DNA from 2 places in the Novosphingobium aquiterrae genome. Region 1 is predicted to be linked to the other one. Evidence: predicted binding sites of a transcription regulator. Region 1 holds the regulator's gene; the other holds the start of a gene.

Region 1 (3,417 bases):
TCCAAAGGTCTGATTCGCGGCGATTTCGATCCGCCGGCCCATGCCGCCGCTTATGAACAGGGCGGCGCGGCCTGCCTGTCTGTCTTGACCGATGCACCGTTCTTCCAGGGCCATGAAGACTATCTGACCGCGGCCCGGGCCGCTTGCGATCTGCCGGTGCTGCGCAAGGACTTCATGGTGGATCCGTGGCAGGTGGCCGAAGCGCGCGCGATCGGTGCCGATGCGATCCTGATCATCGTCGCTGCGCTGGACGATGCGCAAATGGCTGAAATCGAAACCGCGGCGATCGAGCGCGGGCTGGACGTGCTGGTCGAAGTCCATAACGAGGCCGAGATGGAGCGCGCCACAAGGCTCCACTCCCGCCTGATCGGCGTCAACAACCGCGATCTCAAGCGCTTCGTCACCGACCTGTCGACGACCGAACGGTTGCTGCCGCTCGCTCCTGAAGGCACCTTGCTGGTCAGCGAGAGCGGGATCAACCACCACGCCGACCTGCTCCGTCTGGCGGAGCGCGGCGTACGCACGTTCCTGGTCGGCGAAAGCCTGATGCGCCAGGCCGACCTTGCCGCAGCCACCCGGTCGCTGCTGCAGGGTTAGACTGTCCTACAGCGCGGCTTTCTGGCACAGGCAAGGCATGCCCAGCACCCCTCCCCTTGCTATTACCGCGGTTTTTCAACCGGTCCGGCAGAGAGCACGTTTTTCCATTTTCGCGACCCTGTGCATTTTGTCAGGTCGTTCATATGATCGGCTGAAAGCATGAACAAGCTCACCCATCTCGACGAGTCGGGCAAGGCGCGCATGGTCGACATCGGCGGCAAGGCCGACACAGCGCGGAGCGCGATCGCCGAGGGCCGCATCCTTATGAATGCGGCGGCGCTGGCGGCCATCCGCGATGGCACCGTGCCAAAGGGCGACGTCCTTGCCGCCGCGCGTATTGCCGGGATCATGGCGGCCAAGAAGACCGCCGAGCTGATCCCGCTATGCCATCCACTGGCCCTCGATAGCGTTACCCTCGACTTCGAACTGGGCGCGGAAGCCGTAATCGTGCGCGCCGCCGCCGCGCTGACGGGGCGCACCGGGGTCGAGATGGAAGCACTGACCGCGGTGTCGGTTGCACTGCTCACGCTGTACGACATGGCCAAGGCCATCGACAAAGCCATGGTCATCGAAGGAGTGCGCCTGATCGAAAAGCGCGGCGGCAAATCGGGGACCTGGCGCGCTGACGGGTGATTGCGCCGAAATGGCGGAAATGCTTGACGCGATTCGTTTCGTTGCTTAGATGTTCCGCATTCGTTCACTGAACGGTGCGGATACATCGCTGGGATGTTCCACCCGTTCCATCGGAGTGACAGGCGCATGCTGACCCGCAAGCAGCACGAATTGATCCGTTTCATCCAGGTCCGCCTGGAAGAGACCGGGGTGTCCCCCTCGTTCGAGGAAATGAAGGAGGCGCTGGACCTCAAGTCGAAGTCGGGCGTGCACCGATTGATTTCCGCGCTGGAGGAACGCGGCTTCATCCGCCGCCTGCCCAATCGCGCCCGCGCGCTGGAAGTGCTGCGTCAGCCCGACGATGTCGGAGCCAAGCCGGCACCGCGCGCGGCCAATACCAACAGCACCGCTGCCGTGGTCCGTCCGCCGGAAGCGCGCCCTGCCCCGGCCAATGACGTGATCGAGATTCCGCTTCATGGCCGGATTGCCGCCGGCGTGCCGATAGAGGCGATGGAGACCGCGGCGATGCTGCCGGTGCCGGCTGCCCTGCTTGGTGCGGGCGAACACTACGCGCTGGAAGTGTCGGGCGATTCGATGATCGATGCGGGCATCCTGGACGGTGACTATGCGTTGATCCGCCGTACCGACAGCGCCCGCGATGGCGAGATTGTTGTTGCCCTTGTCCGCGGCGAGGAAGCGACGCTCAAGTATTTGCACCGGGAGCATGGCCGGGTCCGCCTCGATCCGGCCAATGCCGCCTATGAGCCGCAGATCTACGATCCGCGCGAAGTGGTGGTTCAGGGCAAGCTGGCAGGGCTGCTGCGCCGCTATCACTGAGTGGCATTGGATTGTTCTATGCGCGGCGCCGCACCGAAAGGTTGTGGCGCCTTGCCATTGCCGGTGACGTTCGACTTCGGAGCAAAGGCGTAGGCCCGGGCTGCGGGCTGCCACCAGCCATGGCGACCCTCATCTTCGGCAACCGTACGAAATCGTACCCGTTCCAGGTCGAGTGACAAACCGCCAGTCCGGTCCAGCATCCGCCGGTCGGCCTTGATCCAGCGGGGCTTGCACGAGCGCGGCAGATAGCGCGCCGCGATGACCACATCGACGCGTTCGCACGCTGCCGCGAGTGCGCGTTCTTCGACCATGTCCTTGCCGCGCCCGATCAGCAGCTGCCAGTCGCGTCCGCCGCGCCTCAGCGTGATCGCGCAGAAATCGGGATTGCAATGCGCCCCGGGCCAGTCGGCGATCAGCCGCATCTCGCCTTCCATGCCGGACAGTTCGGCCAGATTATCGCGCGCGAAGTCGCTGCGGCTGTCACGCAGGACGAGCAAAGCTTCGCCCTCGCCCGTCACGCCGACATGGCGGCCGTCGCTTGAAATCAGCACGTCCGGTGGCTCGGCCAAGGTCAGAAGCAGAGTCCCGGCGGCGGCGGGAATCAGACCCAGCAGGCGCACGCGCCCGCGCCAGAGTGCCAGCCATAAAGCACCCAGCAGGAACAGTCCCAGCGCTGGTCGGCCCATGGCCGGCATCATTGTCACCGCGCCGGGCCAGCTGGCGGTCCAGTGCGCCAGGTCCAGCAGCAGATCGAGCGACTTGCCAGCCAGCCACCAGAACGGCGCGCCGGCGCCTATGGCATCGAACAGCAGGGCCAAGGCGATCAGCGGCATCGACAGGAAGGTCGTCAGCGGGATCGCCACGACATTGGCAAGTGCGCCGTACACCCCGGCGCGATGAAAGTGGAACAGACCAATCGGCAGCAAGGCCAACTCGATCACGACGCCCGTCAGAAGCAACGAGCCGATCTGACGCAGCGCCTTGGCCCACAGCGGCTCCTCACGCGCCTGGAACAAGGCGTGGATCCGCGGTTCGCCGTGCAGCGCGACAATCGCGATCACTGCGGCGAAGCTCATCTGGAAGCTCGGCCCGACCAGGGCTTCAGGCCACAGCAGAAGAATCGCGCCGGCCCCCACCGCGATCATCCGCATGCTCAAGGCCTCGCGCCCCAGCGCCAGTGCGGCCAGTACGAGCAGAGCGCCGATGCACGAGCGGATCGTTGGCACCTCGGACCCGGTGAGCAAGGTGTAGCCGATCCCGGCCAGCGCCCCGCCCCCCGCCGCAACAAGCGGCAATCGCAGGCGGAGCGCGATCCACGGCATCAGGGCGAGCAATCGCAAGACCAGCACATAGGTCGCAGCGATCACCGCG
Region 2 (3,417 bases), on a different contig from region 1:
ATCTCGCCGCCGTGGACCCCGGCGCCCGGGCCGAGATCGACGATGTGATCGGCGGTGCGGATCGCGTCCTCGTCATGCTCGACCACGATAACCGTGTTGCCGAGATCGCGCAGACGGCGCAGCGTGGCGAGCAGCATATCGTTGTCGCGCTGATGGAGGCCGATGCTCGGCTCGTCGAGGACGTAGAGCACGCCGGAGAGGCCCGAGCCGATCTGGCTGGCGAGGCGGATGCGCTGGCTTTCCCCGCCGCTGAGCGTGCCGCTGGTCCGGTCGAGGTTGAGGTAATCGAGCCCGACGTTGTTGAGGAAGCCGAGCCGCTCGTTGATCTCTTTGAGGATCGCGCGGGCGATCTGGCGCTGCTGGTCGCTCAGCTGGGCGTCGAGCTGGCCGTACCAGTCGACCGCGGCGGCGACCGAGAGCCGGGTGATCGAGGAGATGTCCGCGCCCGCGACCTTGACCGAGAGCGCCTCGGGCTTGAGCCGCTTGCCCTCGCACACCTCGCACGGCTGCGCGGTCTGGAACTTGCCCAGCTCCTCGCGCATCCACGCGCTTTCGGTTTGCAGCAGGCGGCGGTTGAGGTTGCCGATCACCCCTTCGAAGGCCTTTTCGACCGTGTAGCTCTTGCGCCCGTCGATGAAGGTCAGCGGCACCTTGCGCCCGGCGGTGCCGTGGAGGATGACGATCCTGACCTCGACCGGGAGCTGGTCCCACGGGGTGTCGAGGCTGAAGCCGAACTCGGCCGCGAGGCTGGCCAGCACCTGCATGTAATAGGGCGACGGCGGGTTGCTCTTGGCCCAGGGCACCACCGCCCCCTGCTTGAGGCTCAGCGCCTCGTTCGGGACGACAAGCTGCGGATCGAACAGCAGCTTCTCCCCGAGCCCGTCGCAGGCCGGGCAGGCGCCCATCGGCGCGTTGAAGCTGAACAGCCGCGGCTCGAGGCTTTCGATGGTGAAGCCGGAGACCGGGCAGGCGAACTTTTCGCTGAAGACGATGCGGTTGGCCGGGACGCCGGCGCCCTTCATCGCGCCCCCGGTCTCCTCGCCCTCGCGCCCCGGGACCACACCGTCGGCGAGGTCGATATAGGCCAGCCCTTCGGCTAGCTTGAGCGCCTGTTCGAAGCTGTCGGCGAGCCGGGTCTCGATGCCTTCGCGCACCGCGATCCGATCAACCACCACTTCGATGTCGTGCTTGTACTTCTTGTCGAGCGCGGGGGCGTCCTCGATCGCATACATCTCGCCGTCGATCCGCACGCGGGTGTAGCCGGCCTTCTGCCACTCGGCCAGTTCCTTGCGGTACTCGCCCTTGCGCCCGCGCACCGCCGGGGCGAGCAGATAGGCGCGCGTCCCCTCGGGGAGCTGCATCACCCGGTCGACCATCTGGCTGACCGTCTGGGCGCTGATCGGCAGCCCGGTGGCGGGCGAATAGGGCACGCCGACGCGGGCCCACAGCAGCCGCATGTAGTCATAGATCTCGGTCACTGTGGCGACGGTGGAGCGCGGGTTGCGGCTGGTGGTCTTCTGCTCGATCGAGATTGCGGGGCTCAGCCCGTCGATATGCTCGACATCGGGCTTCTGCATCATCTCGAGGAACTGGCGGGCATAGGCCGACAGGCTCTCGACATAGCGCCGCTGCCCCTCGGCATAGATCGTATCGAAAGCGAGGCTGCTCTTGCCGCTGCCCGACAGCCCGGTGATCACGATCAGGCTGTCGCGCGGCAGCTCGACATCAAAGCCCTTGAGGTTGTGCTCGCGCGCCCCGCGCACGACGATCTTGCTAAGCGACATGGCGCGCAGTCTGTTCCATATTTGTTCGTGAGACGCAAGGGCGGCGGCGGGCGCTGCCACCGCGCCAAGATGGGCGTGAGGGCGGCGCAGTGCAAGGCGGGTGCGGCGCAAGAAAGCCGGCGTTGATGCTTCAGAACCTTGCCGCTCAGGCACATAGGGGACGCAAATCGACTCGAATCTGAATCAGCTTGACGAAATTGGGGGGCTTTGCTTGAACTTCGACAAGGTCGCCCGTGACATAATAATTCTCAACTCGTCGCCTGGTCCTGCCGGAAATCGCGGGACTGATCGATCCGATGAGAGAAATTTCCAGGGGCATGGAATCCAGCGACCGCGCGGGCATAGGTGCCCCGACGATACGTTGACTGACATCCCCGCCTGACGACAAAGCGGGAGTGAGCTCAATGCCTACCTGGAACAACGTCAACAGCGGATTGTGGACCGATAGCGCCAACTGGACCGGCGGCGTGCCGAACGGAAACGGCGCACTTGCCGATTTTGTGATTGTCGGCGGAACCGGCGCGACGATTGCAACCTTCACCGAGAACGCCACCGTCACGGTGGGCACACTCAACATCTCCAGCACCGGCGCGCGTGATGTGCTGTTCCAAGGCTCGCTGGCCGATACCGGCACCGGCGTTGCCACGCTTTCCTTCGATGCGGGCGCCTTGAACAACGGGGTTTCCCGGGTCAACGTCACCACCGCGGTCGGTGGCGGCGAGTTCGAGATCAGCTCGTTCGGCGGATTGCGGGTGCAGATCGGTAACGAAACCGAGTTCAACGTTGCCACTGCCGGCACCACGGCGCGGATCAACGCGCCGATCATCGGCAATGGCAGTCTGACCAAGCTTGGCGCTGGCACTTTGCTACTGGGCAGTTCGAATACCACCTTCGGCGGTATCATCTCGATCGAAGGCGGAACGCTTTATGGCCTCAACGGCGGCGTGTTCGGCACCGCCAACATGTTCATTCACAACAACGCCATCCTTCGGACCAGCGGCACCCTCACCAACTCTACCGGAACTAGCTTTAGCGATACTGGCACGGCGGGCAGTGGCCAGATCATGGCACCGACCGGCACCACCCTGACCCTGGCCGGCAACTTCGGGCACAGATCCGGCGGCGTCCTGACCCTGGGCAACACCGTGGACAACGGCACGATCGCCATGGCGTTCTCCGCCGCCGACGTTTCAGGCTCGGGATCGTTCCGGCTCAATGGCGCGACGATCCGGTTCGATAACGCCTATTCGGCCGGTGCAGCATTCTACGGCTCCAACATTACCGGGACCGAACTGGTCAACGGTGCGGTGCTCGACGGGCGCGGATTCCAGATGCAGGTCACCAACCTCGATCTTGATGCCGGAACCATCCGGTCGTCGACTGGTGCCCTCAAGCTTACCGTCTCCGACACCCTGGTCAGCGCCAATGCGCAGACCGGGACGATCGAGGGCACCGCGAACGTCGACTCGATCGATATCAACATCACCAACAACTGGACCTTCGCGTCGACCAACTTCACCAACTGGTCGAGCAACGACACGATCCGGCTGGATGGCAGCGCCAACAACAACAACATCACCGGCACCGCCTTCAAGGACACCTTCGACAGTGTCGGCGGCAATGACACGCTGAT

The links. Region 1 encodes LexA, which represses DNA repair genes until DNA is damaged. Its sites were predicted from a motif close to GTTCCNCNCTTGTTCT; they were not measured.
Region 2: uvrA (excinuclease ABC subunit UvrA) is a predicted target of LexA. The motif match lies at 1,797-1,812, and genes of this name have one in related genera.

Annotation. Positions count from the first base shown of each region.
Region 1 is NZ_JBHLTL010000004.1:284,488-287,904, forward strand. It holds gene trpC (indole-3-glycerol phosphate synthase TrpC) at 1-597, shown strand, start outside; gene moaC (cyclic pyranopterin monophosphate synthase MoaC) at 757-1,230, shown strand; gene lexA (transcriptional repressor LexA) at 1,357-2,046, shown strand; gene ACFFF7_RS07355 (ComEC/Rec2 family competence protein) at 2,040-3,417, opposite strand, start outside.
Region 2 is NZ_JBHLTL010000001.1:370,001-373,417, forward strand. It holds gene uvrA (excinuclease ABC subunit UvrA) at 1-1,784, opposite strand, end outside; gene ACFFF7_RS01900 (hypothetical protein) at 2,189-3,417, shown strand, end outside.